Sulfolobus acidocaldarius DSM 639: one gene and its partner. The protein of the gene in region 1 binds, or shares a complex with, the protein of each later gene. Links are inferred from orthologs where the notes say so. Each region holds a gene or a part of one and is shown on either strand. Other genes may lie near its edges.

The links. The genes of interacting proteins can lie anywhere in the genome.
Region 2: the proteins of SACI_RS04590 (region 1) and SACI_RS03985 are in contact, whole or in part, in a crystal structure (PDB 2QMU), measured with the Saccharolobus solfataricus proteins. The link is inferred for Sulfolobus acidocaldarius DSM 639 from one-to-one orthologs. Residues at the interface, in WP_231918336.1 of Saccharolobus solfataricus: Met1, Leu2, Arg4, Leu5, Tyr6, Lys8, Leu9, Pro10, Ile106, Lys108, Lys109, Glu110, Lys111; in WP_009988771.1 of Saccharolobus solfataricus: Trp33, Pro65, Glu66, Gln148, Val151, Asp152, Val154, Ser155, Lys156, Ala159, Leu160, Tyr163, Arg164, Lys167, Ile180, Ile181, Pro182, Val183, Ser184, Leu186, His187, Ile189, Asn190, Asp192, Ser193.

What each region holds. Positions count from the first base shown.
Region 1 is NC_007181.1:764,005-772,130, reverse strand. The notes cover bases 2,421-5,136. They hold SACI_RS04590 (translation initiation factor IF-2 subunit beta), read left to right. Parts: upstream 2,421-3,423; coding sequence 3,424-3,849; downstream 3,850-5,136. Other genes in these bases: rnhB (ribonuclease HII), read left to right, coding at 4,852-5,136; SACI_RS04580 (60S ribosomal export protein NMD3), read left to right, coding at 4,169-4,855; SACI_RS04585 (DUF424 domain-containing protein), read left to right, coding at 3,846-4,154; SACI_RS04595 (tRNA (N(6)-L-threonylcarbamoyladenosine(37)-C(2))-methylthiotransferase), read right to left, coding at 2,421-3,384. Also shown: SACI_RS04610 (serine protein kinase RIO), read right to left, coding at 1-531; SACI_RS04605 (translation initiation factor aIF-1A), read right to left, coding at 536-862; SACI_RS04600 (thiolase family protein), read right to left, coding at 907-2,085; more of SACI_RS04595, read right to left, coding at 2,119-2,420; more of rnhB, read left to right, coding at 5,137-5,490; SACI_RS04570 (TGS domain-containing protein), read left to right, coding at 5,480-6,562; SACI_RS04565 (glycosyltransferase family 2 protein), read right to left, coding at 6,563-7,840; ppa (inorganic diphosphatase), read right to left, coding at 7,837-8,126. UniProt on the Methanocaldococcus jannaschii protein: eIF-2 functions in the early steps of protein synthesis by forming a ternary complex with GTP and initiator tRNA.
Region 2 is NC_007181.1:663,048-670,107, forward strand. The notes cover bases 2,919-5,710. They hold SACI_RS03985 (translation initiation factor IF-2 subunit gamma), read left to right. Parts: upstream 2,919-3,585; coding sequence 3,586-4,836; downstream 4,837-5,710. Other genes in these bases: SACI_RS03980 (30S ribosomal protein S6e), read left to right, coding at 2,936-3,577; SACI_RS03990 (PIN domain-containing protein), read left to right, coding at 4,803-5,234; SACI_RS03995 (DNA-directed RNA polymerase), read left to right, coding at 5,239-5,710. Outside these bases: pcn (proliferating cell nuclear antigen (pcna)), read left to right, coding at 1-74; SACI_RS03960 (5-methyltetrahydropteroyltriglutamate--homocysteine methyltransferase), read left to right, coding at 74-1,048; SACI_RS03965 (methionine synthase), read left to right, coding at 1,041-2,060; SACI_RS03970 (30S ribosomal protein S15), read left to right, coding at 2,066-2,527; SACI_RS03975 (CbiX/SirB N-terminal domain-containing protein), read right to left, coding at 2,501-2,872; more of SACI_RS03995, read left to right, coding at 5,711-5,790; transcription elongation factor subunit Spt4, read left to right, coding at 5,790-5,996; SACI_RS04005 (GTP-dependent dephospho-CoA kinase family protein), read left to right, coding at 6,011-6,505; SACI_RS04010 (2,3-bisphosphoglycerate-independent phosphoglycerate mutase), read right to left, coding at 6,558-7,060. UniProt on the Methanocaldococcus jannaschii protein: eIF-2 functions in the early steps of protein synthesis by forming a ternary complex with GTP and initiator tRNA.

The DNA.
Region 1 (8,126 bases):
CATTATGACAACTTGATCTATTATAGTTTTATACAAGTCCTCATTGACGTCTTCAGAACGTAATTCCTTTAGTAGTGGTGCTCTAATACCGTTATCACCTATGAATTCCATAATTAATATGTTCTTGTGAACGTATATCGGCTTAGGTACTGAGACACCTGAATCATACATTTTAGAGAGATTTTTGAACTCTTTTTTAGCCCACACTTCTATAAGTTTTAGTGTGTTTGAAGCCCTTACACCCTCAAACCTTGGATCGCCAAAGGTATACCTCTCTATCGCTCTTTTGCTTGACGCAGTAGAAACGTAATAAATTTTTACTGCATACCACTCCTCACTCTCAGTTAGGGCTGGATATATCTTTGCCTCTTTACCAGCTGAAACTGCCCCATAAATAGTTTTTATATTTAATTTTCTTGAAATATAATATAAATCGGAATAAGTTCTTGTATCTAGAGTGGAGTCAACCACTTTAAATAAATCAGCATCTTTGATTCTTTTTTCCTCTTTTCTCCTTTTGTTTCGTGACAAAGAATTATCCTCTGAGCTGTTCTATCACATCCTGGCTGATGACCTTGTCTTCCACTAGTCTTCTTACTTCACTTTCCGTATACCTATACACTATGTCGCACTTATTAGGCTGAAAGTCCCAAGGGGCAGCCAAAACCACATCTCCTTCTCTTATCCAGACTTTCTTCTTGAGTTTGCCTGGAATTCTGCCTAGTCTCTCTTTTCCATCAGTACATATGACCTGTACATGTTCTCCTCCAAAAAGCTTCTTTACAACACATATTACCTCGCCTTCTATAGGCTTGACAACCTCTCTTGTAGGTTGCTCTGTATTCGACTTTTTCTTTGCCAAACTAGTCTACCACCAATCATAATTAAAACACAAAACCTAAAAAGCTATAGTAGTTCTACTGCTATTGCTGTGGAACCACCTATTCCGTGACATATACTCGCAATACCGTATTTTCCATTCATTTTCCTCAGAACGTTCAGTAATGTCACAAGTATTCTTGACCCGCTGGCACCTATAGGGTGACCCAATGCTATTGCTCCCCCATAAACGTTTAACCTATCATAAGATACACCTAGATATCTATTAAACAACACATTATTCACTGCAAAGGCTTCATTGTTTTCAAAATAATCAAATTTTGATAATGGAATGTTGATTTTATCCAGGAGCTTCTTAACTGAATATATAGGTGCCTCAGGGAATTTCCAGCTCTCAATACCTATCCAACTATATCCCAATACTCTGGCTATCGGCTCTAACTTGAATTTCCTGACCGCACTTTCACTCACGAAAACCAGAGCAGCAGCACCATCACTTATTTGTGACGAGTTACCGGCTGTATGAAGTCCGTCAGAACCAAAAGCAGGCTTAAGTTGAAGAAGCTTTTCTAGTGTAGTGTCTGCCCTAATCCCTTCATCCTTATCTACAACACGACCATCCACATTAAGGGGCACTATTTCGTCTTTAAAGTATCCCTTTTCTGTAGCTATAGTTGCCCTCCTGTGACTCTCATAAGCGACCTCATCGAGTTCTCTTCTGGTTATTTCATGTTCCCTTGCCACCATATCAGCCTCTTGTCCCATAACCTTGAAATTAAAAGGGTCAGTAAGACCGTCTATTATCATTGTATCGATAATGTCTAATGACTTGTTCATGAGCATTTTCGTTCCCCATCTTATTTCACTACCTATTGCGAATGAAGCTCTACTCATACTTTCCATTCCGCCCGCAACAACGATGTCCGCATCCTCACTTTTTATCATTTGCACCGCATTTATGGTACTTATCATACCTGATGAACAAACCATATCTACACAATAAGCGTCTGTTTTTGCAGGTATACCGGCTTTTATAGATGCTTGCCTGGCTAAATCTTGACCGTGACCAGCTCTAAGAACATTCCCCATTATAACTATATCAATTAGTTTAGGATCGACTTTAGCCCTATTAACAGCCTCTCGAATTACAACAGACCCTAATTCTGATGGAGAAATATCCTTAAGTGATCCTCCAAATTTTCCCAAAGGAGTTCTAACTGCAGATACTATATATACATTGTCCATGTGATGTAGTTTATTTCAATAGTTTAAAATCTTTTAAGAAATAGGTTCGCCTCTTAAATCGTAGAAGGAAGCTTCATTTATTCTCACATTAATTCTTTTTCCTAATTCAACATTTTGCCTTATGACTACAGGGATGTAATTCAGTGTTCTACCAATCACAGAACCCTTTCTTCCATACTCTGTTGTAATAACTGAGGCTATGGAATTTAAGTAGTCTGAGTGTATTTCATACGCCAATTCCTCATAAAGCTTATTTGCAATTTGGATTCTCTCTTTTTTCACTGGATCAGGAACTTGTTTCATGGAAGCACTTCTAGTATTAGGGCGTATAGAATACATTGCTAAATGAATACGTTCAAATTTAATATCTCTCATTAGCTCTAAAGTGTTTCTAAAAGCGTTCTCGTCTTCACCAGGATGTCCAATGATAATATCTGTGGTTATGTTTACAATGGGTACTTTTTTACGTATTTCCTTAACTAAGTCCTTGTACTCATCTACTGTGTACTTTCTATTCATAAGTTTTAAGACATTGTCGTCTCCACTCTGAACAGGCAAATGAATGAACTTGTACACCTTAGTTTCTCTCAACACCTCTATAATTCCATCTATATCTCTCATAGCCTGTTCAGGTGTCATCATACCAATCCTAATCATGAAGTCTCCTTCTACCTCAGTTACTTTCCTCACTAAATCTGAAAGTTTAATCTGACCCAGATCTAGCCCGTAAGCTGCGGTGTCTTGACCAGATAGTTCTATCTCAACTGCTCCTTTCCTAACTGCATCTCTCACACTTTCAACTATCAAATGTGGTGGATAACTCCTTAACTTTCTCCTTGCCAACTTTGTTATGCAGAAGTTACAATCCCCTGCGCAACCATCAGCTATAGGTAATATAGCAATCTTACCGTCAAATACCTTGGGTGTAATAAGTGGCTTATCCTCGTTCAAATAGACTTGACGTTGTTTACTGTTTTCCACTACATCTACTATCTTTTGCACGCTTTGTGGTCCTATAACAGATGCCTCAGGAGCTAAGCTCACTACGACAGCAGGTTCAGCACTTGCTAAACAGCCTGCCACAACTAGTCTTTTGTCATTATATTTTTTCAACTCTTTGATTCGTTGTTTCATTCTCTCCTCAGTCTCTAACCTCACAGCACAAGTGTTTATTACCAAAATTTCAGCATCTTGTATATTGTCAACTATCTCGTGCCCCTTGTCCCTAAGCAAAGTCATCATGATGTAGCTGTCTCCTTTGTTTAGAGCACACCCATAAGTTTCAATGTACACTCGCATAGATTAAGTATTTTAAACTTCAAACTCTTAAGATTAGTTGTGACAGTCAAAGTCGATAAGAATTACGAGCAGTTGTTAGATAGATTGTATGATAGGCTACCAGACAAGGCACAAAAATCAGGACAGCAAAACCTACCTAACCTAATCGTACTACAAGTGGGAAATACAACGATAATCAGAAACTTCAGCGAATATTGTGACAGAATAAGGAGAGAGGATAAATTATGTATGAGATATTTACTTAAGGAATTAGCTGCACCAGGGAGCTTAGGGGAAAATGGTCAACTTGTAATTCAAGGAAAATTCTCATCCCAGGTAGTGACTATGCTTATGGAGAGGTTTTTGAAAATGTATGTGCAGTGTAGTACATGCAGAAGTTTTGATACTATATTAAAGAGAGATAAGAAGGTTTGGATTATATCTTGCTTAGCCTGTGGAGCTCAAACACCGGTGAAACAGTTTTGAACGATAGAGTAATACTGAACGTCATAAAGAGAGACAACTATACTCTTGTTAACATCTGTGAAAGAGAGACCTTAGGTAAGACATTTGAGGAGAACAATCTTAGACTAGTGGTTAATGAGGAGTTCTTTGGTGGTCAAGAAGTAGGGTTAGAGTATGCTTTTTCCCTGATAAATAGCGCTACAGCTGTAAGTATAGTGGGTAATAAAGTTGTGGAGGAAGCTATAAAAAGGGGATTTGTGGCAAAGGAAGGAGTTATTGAAGTGAAAGGAATTAAATTTGCGCAAATATATAACTTAGAATCGTGAGTAGACACTTTTGTGTGTCATGCGGAAAAGAAAACGTGGAATTAATTGACAGATTATGCATAGACTGTTACATGAAAATCAAGGAATTAATAACAGTACCAACTGAAATTCAAGGAAAATACTGTAAGGTATGTGGATCTGAATGGGTCTCAGGGAAGTGGATAAAAAGTGCAGATCAAGACCCTTTAACTTCCATAGTTTATCGTGAAATCGATAGGAATATCAAAACAGATCCCAATGTAACTGATGTGGAATATACAATAGTGAAACAATGGTTAGATTATAATGACCATCCATTCATAGATGTAGACATACGAGGAAAAATAGGTAATAGAGATTTTAGACTTACAAGAACCATAAGTTTAAAGGTTGAGAGAGTTTTATGCCCTTCATGCCTCAGAAGGAAGTCACGATATTATGAGGCTATAATACAACTGAGAACTAAAACTGGGGAATTCACACAAAGTAAGAGGACTGTGTTTGAATCCTTTTTCAATGAGGAAGTCATTAATAATCTGTCAGATGTGATTGAAGGTAGAGAGGGAATAGATTACTATTTCATAAATAAAGGAGTTGCAAAACGACTAGTGTCATCTTTAATGTCTACAATAAAGGACATTAAGATTACAGAGAGTTTTCAAGATGAAAGGATGAAAAATGGAAAAAAGAGTGCTAAATTAGTAATATCAGTAAGAATATGATTTTAGTCGGAATCGATGAGGCGGGAAGAGGATCCCTTATAGGACCTATGGTTGTAGCTGGTGTCGCAATAGATAGTAATTTTCTAAAATTTCTGAGTGAAATAGGTGTAAAAGATAGTAAAAAATTAACCAGGAAGAAAAGGGAATATCTTTTCGGTGTAATTTTAGAGTACAGTTATGCTATTTCCCTGGTGAAAGCATATCCAGAAGAGATAGATTCCGAAAATCTCAATGAAATTACATATAGGGCTATGATACAGATAATACACTCCATGTCTGTTTACAATCCTTCCATAGTGACTGTCGATAAAGTTGGTAATGCTAGTGCTGTGGAAAGAGAGATCATTAATATCAATTCTTCCCCTAGAGTGGAAAATAACGCTGATGTAAAATATGTAGAGGTAAGTGCAGCGAGTATAATAGCAAAAGTAGTAAGAGACAATATAATAAATGAGCTAAAGAAGACGTATGGTGACTTCGGAAGCGGATATCCTGGGGACAAAAAAACAGTAGAATGGATTAAAGACCTATATTCGAGACAACCCACATATGCTTTACCCATAATAAGGAGGAGTTGGAAAATTTTACAAGACATTGCACCTAATTATTATATTAGAAAAAGAGATGGTAACTAACTTACCAGCTGAGGCTAAGGCTAAATGGATAAAATATATGGACGCTAAAACCCCAGAGGAGAAAATCAGGGCTCTTCAAGAGTTCCTTAGTGCAATACCTAAACATAAAGGGACAGAAAACCTAGTTTACTGGGCGAAAAGAAGACTAGCAGAGCTCAAGGATGAGGCTGAATTAGAGAGGAGGAAGAGTTCCTCGGTAAAAAGGGGTCTCCAATTCTTCATTGAAAAAGAGGGAGCAGGACAAGTTGTGTTATTGGGAGATCACGAGCTTAAAAATAGGTTAATGAGAGAACTCACAAATGTAAAAATAGATCCTCGGGATTTACCCGTACCTGGTATGATGAAGTACCTTGATGTGCAAATTCAATTGGTAAATACCCCTCCACTAATATTTGAGGCAAAAAGTCTAATAGGAAGAGTTCTAGGACTGACAAAAAATAGCGATGGAATACTAATAGTTGTTAAGGACAAGGAAGAATACAAATCAATAAGAGACAACCTAGAAAACAACGGTATTTTTCTTAGAAAACCAAAGGGGAAGGTAATCATAGATAGAACTAGGTATGGGAGATTAGGGATAAGAATAGTTAATATGGGTAAATTAGTTAACACTAACGAGGACGACGTAAGAAGGTATTTAGAGGGCTTTGGTATTAGAAATGCGTTAGTGAAAATAATAGGCGAGGTAACTCTTGATGATATTGAAAGAGAAGTTTTCGGCACCAGCCTATATAAACCCGCAATAATCGTATCTAACGAAGAATTTACCACTGAAGAGGGGATACTCGTAATAAGAATAAACGATACAGATAGATTAAGAGAGGCAATATTCAAAATACTTGATGTAATAAGGGTTTACACTAAAGAACCGAAGGATAAACCCTCCATGGAACCCTTAATAGTAAAGAGGGGAACCACAGTTGTTGAGGTTGCCAGAAAACTTCACAATGAATTAGCTGAAGGATTTGGGTATGCAAGAGTTTGGGGAAAATCGGTGAAATTCCCTGGTCAGAAAGTAGGTGCAGATCACGTTTTGGAAGACGGAGATATAGTTGAAATTCATTCAGCATGACTAGAAAGATTCAATTAGTGCAACTAGTAGAATTACTATACTTGAAAGTACAAAACCCATAGATGCATCGAAAAAGGATATTAAATAAAACGGTATACTTATCAACGGAATATTGTTATCTTCGATTAATCTACCCCCTTTATCTAATATTTTTGGAGTTACTCTCCACTTATACTTTAAACCGAACAGTCCTTTAAGATATCCAGTTATGGAAGCGTCTAGTATAGTCTTCAGTATTTTAATATCGACCCTTTTCTGGTTTAGTACCTGAGAGTAAAAAACAACAGAGATACCATATATAAGGATGAGGAGCAGGAGGTATGTCTGAGTTATATTAAACACAGGTGTGAGTATTCCGTAAACACCAAGAACTGTGAAAAACAGAGGATAAATTACCCACTGTTGGGAATATAGTAAGCCTTCAAATCCTTTGATACCTTTTTTCAGAAGTTTCAATGATGATTTGAGAAGTTGTGAGGAACCATATGACCATCTTTGTATTTGATTATAAAGATCCATTAGTGTATAGGGCGACTTCAAGAATACGACAACATCGTCATAAAATAGGTTCTTAAGGTCATTCAGATACATTCTTATTCCAAGTTCAAGATCTTCAGCTATCGCGTTTTCCTTCCATCCTCCTATACTTAATAGAGTGTCCCTCCTGATAGAGAAGGCTGAGCCATTTGGAAATATGGGTAGACCTAATTTACTACGCCCTTTAAACATCATATCCATAACCTTCTCCGTAAATTCCGCATAATATGACTGAATACTGGTGGATGTATCATAAATTATTATTTTTAAAGAACATGCAACGTAGTCTTTATTATTCAAACGCTGAAGAAAATCTTCATTAACTCTTGCATCTGCGTCCATAAACACTAGGTAATCTCCTTTAGATATTCTTGAGGCAAAATTAAGTGCACCAGCTTTACCTCCGCTATTACTCTCTCTCCTTATTAATCTAAAGTTTTCTGGAAATTTAATCTCCAGATACTCCCTGAATTTTGACTCATCGTCATCAGAAACTATTATAACCTCATATCTTTCATAGTTAATTCTCTTTAAATTTTCCACTAAAGACTCTATAACTTGTTTACTTTCATCCTTTATAGCGACTATGATACTAAACGTTTTTTTATGTTTATTAAAGGTTGTTTTATGATCATCCTTCTGTGATTTGCCCAACAAATAGTATATACCTTGCAAAAAATTCCATAAGGATAATATCCCTACGATTACTAACCCAGGGATAAGTAAAAAAAATGTATTCATTGTCCTCCTGAAACTCTCTTTATTGCTAATTGTATACGATTCTTAGCCTCGGTAGCTGATCCCCATCCAGATATCTTAACGTACTTTCCAGGTTCAAGTTCTTTATAATGCTCGAAGAAGTGGACAATCTTATTCTTAGTAGCCTGTGGTAGGTCATTAATATCCTTAATGTTTGAAAAGCTTGGGTCTGTCTTATCTTTAGGCACTGCAACAATCTTAGCGTCCTCTCCCTCTTCATCTTTCATATATAAAATACCTATGGGTCTTACCTCAATTACGCTTCCTG
Region 2 (7,060 bases), 100 kb from region 1 along the record:
AGCCTTTAGAATTGGAATTTAATATGGAAGGAGGAGGGAAAGTTACTTATTTACTTGCACCCAAACTATCTTGATGAAATTTTATACAGCATTAGTAGGAAGCTACCCTAAACCTGTAAAGATAGCTAAGGTAATATCTAGGCTCAAAAGTGGCAAGATAGAGAAAAGTAAGGCATATGAGGAGCTAATGAAGTTTGAAAAAAGAATTTTAGAAGAGGTAAAGGAATACGAGCTAGATTATACTACAGACGGTATGGTAGGATGGGATGATATTGCTGATCTCACAACATCTTTTCTAGAGGGTGTAGAAAAAGGCGCTTTAGAGAGGTTTTTCGATAATAATTTCTACTATAGAAAGATTGTGATAAATCAAAAGTTAGGTTATAAATCTCAAAATGACTATGTACAGTATTTTAAGCAAGTAAAAGAAATTTCTAAGGATCTAAAGTCAAAAATTAAAATAGTAATATTAGGTCCATTAACTTTCCTACAGCTGGCTGAAAACAATTATTATGACGATGTCGGAAACATAATTGACGATTACGCTAAAAGCACTAATAGCTTATTGAGAGACTTAATTGACTATTACGATGTTGTAGAGGTTCATGAACCTTCATTGTTTCAGAAAGGGATTAAAGGAGCATTACTTCAAAGTTCTCAACAAGTATATGAAAAACTGTTTAATGGAATTAATAAGGAGAAACACGTTTTAACATATTTTGATATTAGGTTTGATAGAATTCAGTATTTACTAAACTTGCCCGCTGATTATTTTGGATTTGATGTAACAGAACAGAACAAGACTAAACTTGGAAGATTATACGGTTATATGAAAGATATGAATGTCTATCTAGGAGTAATAGACTCAAGAAATACTAAAATGGATAAAATATCTACCATTAGAAGGATAATTGAAAAAGTTCATGAGAAAGGTGCTAAAAGTTTGATTATTGGTAATTCGAGTTTCAATGATTTCATACCTGAGATTGTGGTGAGGAGAAAGCTTAAATTACTTCAAAAAACTAAGAGGTTGGTCGCAAATGTCTGATGAAATCACTATTTTACCTACCACAGTTATTGGAAGTTATCCTAGACCAAAGTGGCTAAGGGAAACTATCAGACTACACAGAGCTGGAAAAGTTAACCAGGAGGATCTTGAGGAAGCATTTAATGATGCAGTTGTAACAGTAGTTAGGGATCATCAAGAGGCAGGGATTGATGTTCCAACTGATGGTGAAATGAGAAGAGACGAAATGGTGGAGTTTTTTGCAGAGAGACTGTCAGGATTTAAATTTTATGGTCACGTTAGAGTTTGGGGAGATCATTATTATAGGAAACCTTCAGTTACTGGAAAAATAAAGTACAACAATCCTATGCTTTTAGATGAAGTAAACTTTGCTAAAAGCGTATCTTATACCCAGAATCTTAAAGTAACAATTACTGGACCATATACCATTTCAGAATGGTCTTATAACGAGTATTATAAAACTCAGAGGGACATGGCTTTCGACCTCGCTAAGGTTATAAATCAAGAAATAAAGAACTTAGTTGATATAGGAATAAAGGTTATTCAAGTCGATGAGCCTGCTATACATACGAGAAAAGAAGATGTTGAATGGGCTATTGATTCAATAAATGAGTCTATTAAAGGTGTAAATGTTAAAGTAGTCTTACATGTATGCTATGGTGAGTATTCGTATTTAGAACCCCACTTGGACAAATTGAAGGTTGATCAAATTAATCTTGCCCTAAAGAACTATAATTATACACCTGTGAAATTATTTAAGAAATGGGATAGGGAGATCGGAGTAGGAGTAATAGATGTCCACAACAGGAAAATCGAAAGTGTGGAAGAAGTAGCTGAAGATCTGAGAAAATTACTCGAGTATTTTAAACCTGAAATGGTATGGGTAAATCCTGATTGTGGTTTAAAGTTACTTCCAAGAAAAATAGCTCTCCAGAAACTTATTAATATGGTAAAAGGTACGCTGATTGTAAGAGAAGAACTTAAAAAGAAAGGTTACACAAATACTACACTCAAGCCATTAATTAATAGGTGAGCTGATTGAATAAGAAGAGGGCAAAGGGAAACTCACACTCAATAAGACCTGTTAGGAGCGGACCTCCTAAGTGGGTGAGGTTCACAAGAGAGGAGGTAGAGCTATTAGTAGAGGAGTTAGCAAAGAGAGGTTATCCACCTAGCATGATAGGAATGGTGTTGAGAGATCAGTATGGCGTACCTTTGGTAAAACAAATAACAGGGAGGAAGCTTACGGCAATTCTTCAGGATAGGAATATGAAGCCGAAGATACCTGAAGATCTATTTAATCTTATGAGAAGGGCAGTAAACATTAGACGTCACTTATTTGAATACCCTAAGGATAAAAGTGCTAAACGTGGATTGGAGGAAGTCGAATCCAAGATAAGAAGATTAGCAAGTTATTACAAAGAAACAGGCAAGTTACCACAAGAGTGGAGTTACGATCCAGCCAAAGCCGAACTATTGGTAACTGGTTCCCTCTACTGATAAAGCCTTTTCTGCTTTTTCCTTAAGTATATCTACTATTCTTTTATCGAATCCTATTGGTTCTGCTATAATGATCTTAGCTTTATTAGAAGTCTCCTTTAGTTGATTTGGTATATCCCTTTTGAAATGCATACCAGCAGCAAACAGTAATGGAACTACAACAATTGTATCAGCACCTCTCTCTACTAACTTTTTAGCAGCTTCATCAATTTTAGGCTCATTAATTTCTATGAATCCATACTCTACCAGTGGGAAATGTCGTTTTAGTTCCTCTGCATAATTAATTACAATTTCTTGCCACTCTTTTATCTTGCTTCCATGAAGCACTAATAATAATCCTATCATAGATAAACTTTCGACTTCGATTTTAAATACTTGTTTTTTAATTTACCTTAATAGTGGTAAATATTGCCTGACTTTAAGATTGTGGTATCTGATCCCAAAACGAAAGAGGATAAGAAGGAAAAACTAAAAGTGAAAGTTTCCGATAAGGTTAAATCAAATCAGGGTGAGAAAGAAGGAAAAGCCATACCTTTGGCGAGAATTAATGATAAAATCAAACAGGCTTTAAACTTAGATGATTTTCTGACGCTGGAAATAACTAAGCAAGAAGGAGATAAAAAAGTAAAGATTAAAGGTCATTTTAAGATAGAAGTAGATAACACAGTGCCTGACGGAGAAGTGTGGATATCAAAATCTATGGCAGAAAAATTTGGTGCTGAAGAGTTTGAGGCTTTGGCATATAGGACTAGAGCCTTTCAATTATCTTTAGATCAGTCTAAATTACCTAATTTGGTTGGAACCAAAATCGGTGATGTTATAGATATTAATGTATCAGGTGTTAATCTTAAATTAAAGATAACCGGAGGTTCCGATAACTCAGGCTTCTCTATGAGATTTGACGTAGGAGGCGGAGCCAAGAGAAAAATACTAGTTAGTGGTCCACCAGGCTATTATCCCAAAGAAGATGGATTAAGGAGAAAGAGAACTGTCAGGGGAAATATGATAACTCCTGAAATAGTTCAAATTAATACTATAATGATTAGGTGATGATCCGTTTGGCATGGCCAAGAGTACAACCTGAAGCCAATATAGGTGTTGTGGGTCATGTAGACCATGGTAAAACTACTTTAGTTCAGGCTCTAACTGGAATTTGGACTTCGAAACATTCTGAAGAGTTAAAAAGAGGTATGACAATCAAACTGGGATATGCTGAAGCTAACATAGGTTTATGTGAGTCTTGTAAATTACCAGATGGTTATGTAACTGAACCATCATGTTCACAATGCAATTCTAGTGAAGAACCAAAATTTTTAAGAAAGGTCTCATTTATAGACGCACCAGGTCATGAGATATTAATGGCTACTATGCTTTCTGGAGCTGCATTGATGGATGGTGCAATTTTAGTTGTGGCTGCAAATGAACCATTTCCTCAACCACAAACTAGGGAACACTTTGTCGCTCTTGGTATAGTTGATGTTAAGAGATTGGTAATAGTTCAAAATAAGGTAGATGTAGTAAGTAGAGAAGAAGCTATAAAGCAGTATAAACAGATTAGGGAATTTCTGAAGGGTACGTGGGCTGAAAATGCGCCTATAATTCCCGCAAGTTCACTACATAAGATTAACATAGATGCTGTTATTGGTGCATTGCAAGATCATATACCTACACCTGAGAGAGATTTGAGTAAAGATCCGATAATGCTGATAATAAGAAGCTTTGATGTAAACAAGCCAGGAACCAGTTATGATAAGTTGAGCGGCGGTGTTATAGGTGGCAGTATAATCCAAGGTAAATTCAAGGTAGGAGACGAAATAAAGATATTGCCAGGTATAAGGATTGAGAAACCTGATGGAAAGGCTGAATATATTCCACTCTATACTACAATATCATCTATAAGATTTATGGACTTAGAGGTTGAAGAAGCTAAACCTGGTGGATTAGTAGCAATAGGAACAAAACTTGATCCATCATATGTCAAGGCTGACAATTTGATAGGTAGTGTTGCAGTGAAGGCTGATAGGGATATACCAGTAGTAACCGAAGTGACCATAGAGAATTTTCAATTATTAGAGAGAGTTGTAGGAACAAAGGAATTAGTTAAGGTTGATTCCATAAGACCTAAGGAATCCCTTATGATAAGCTTTGGTTCAGCTACCACTATAGGTGTTACAAAATCTGTAAAGGGAGGTAGAGTCGAGGTAGAACTTAAAAGACCTATAGTATTATGGGACAAGAATTTGAGAATAGTAGTTAGTAGACAAATAGGCGGAAGATGGAGATTAATAGGATGGGGAATAATAAGCTAAAGATCTTAGTAGATACGAATATTCTTATGAACGTATATGACGGTATTGATCCTTTTGAATTGGTAATTTCTTATCTTGAATATAAGCCTGAATTTTATGTCTCAAAGGCTACTATAATGGAGCTTGATAAGTTTTTGAATGAGGAGAAAAGTGTCATAAAACAGAAGAGAGCCAGAGTCGCAATGTTATATTTAGAGACCAATAAGAGTTCATGGACACTAATAGATGAAGCTGATAATATCCTAGTGGACAATTTATTATTAGAGCTATGTAAGCAGTATAACTTTATAATTTTCACTTCCGACAGGATATTGAAGAACAGAGCACTAAAAGAAGGAATAAAGGTTATATACCTCGTACCAAAAGGTAAAAATATAAGTCTTAATTTTATTATCTAGTTTGATGTTTAAGCTAGTTAGAGCTAAAGGTATTGTTAGAATTCCCCCTGAGTATTTTGGTCAGTCTGTTGATGAAATCGCTATAAAAATTTTAAGGCAAGAATATCAGGAGAAACTCATTAAGGATATTGGTGTCGTATTAGGTATTGTAAACGCTAAGGCTAGCGAAGAAGGTTTCATTATATTTGGTGACGGTGCGACATATCACGAAGTGGAATTTGATATGTTGGTTTATACACCTATAATACATGAAGTTATTGAAGGAGAAGTAAGCCAAGTCGACAATTACGGTGTTTATGTTAATATGGGTCCCGTTGATGGTTTAGTTCATATATCTCAAATAACTGACGACAATTTGAAGTTTGACTCTAATAGAGGAATATTGATAGGTGAAAAGAGTAAGAAGAGCATACAAAAAGGTGATAGAGTTAGGGCTATGATAATTAGTGCATCTATGAGCAGTGGGAGACTTCCTAGAATAGCATTAACTATGAAGCAACCCTATCTAGGTAAAATAGAATGGATAAATCAAGAAATAGCAAAGGCGAGTAAGTAATGTCAGAGAAGAAGGGTACCAGTTTTAAGGCATGTAAGAACTGTAGAGCATTAGTACCTCCAGAAACAAGTATATGTCCACTTTGTCATTCATCTTCCTTTAGCGACGAATGGAATGGCATGGTAATAATACTAAATGAGAAATCAGAAGTTGGACAGATGTTTGGGGCTACAACTCCTTGGAGATACGCAATAATAGTGAAATAGATCTTTGCTTTATCTTGCCAAGAAGTTTAAGGGCAGAACTCAGTAAACCATATGGGGTTCTTTTTATCAACGAGAATAAATTAAAACAATTTCTTATAAATAAGTCCAATAGTAGGCTAATAACAGTAGGCGATGTCGTCACCCAAACTATACTTAAATTCCATATTAAACCATTTTTGGCAATAGTAGACGGTAAAACGAAGAGAAAGTTAGTTAAGGAAAATTTTGGACAATTTGAATACATAAAAGTTAAAAATGAACCTGGTCTTATACGGCTTTCAACTATAAGAGAGATAAAAGATATTTTAGTTCATAATGAAAATGATAAGATTTTGATGGTTGATGGAGAGGAAGATCTTTTGGTTATTCCCGTTGTAATATATGGTAATTTTGGTGACATAATAATATACGGTCAGCCTAATGCAGGCGTAGTCGTAACGCTGAATAATGATTTTCTTAAGAGAAGAGTTTTGGAAATTTTCAAAAAATTTCAGGTCACTTCATGCTAGACTAAATCCGACCTGCGCGGGATCATCATAATTTCAGACCTTTCGAGCCTCTTCATGCTCCAAATTTCTCGTACCTATATGAATAGTTCAGTAATAGATTTATTACATCCAACCCTTTTATTCTTAGAGACCCTTTACGTAACTGTTTTTCATTAAAATCATCTACGTTATCAGCAACTATATTATATGGAACGTATAACAAGAAAGGTACAGGGTCACCTGTGTGTTCCTTTACCTCAACAGGAGTTGCATGGTCTCCTGTGATAGCTATTATTAATTCTGAGCCATAAATGTCTAATACTCTACCTATCATTTTATCTATCATACTTATAGCATATAACTTACCGTCAATATTTCCGTCATGCGATGCTGCGTCAGTAGCTTTTAAGTGAAGAAATACCATGTCATATTCTTTAAGTAATTTCGATGCCTCTTCTGCTTTACCTATATAGTTTGTATCTAGTCCGCCTGTGGCTCCCTTGGGAGTAACTACATTCATTCCAATTTGGCTACATATACCTTTTATTAATGCTGTTGCAGATACTGCTGCCGCGT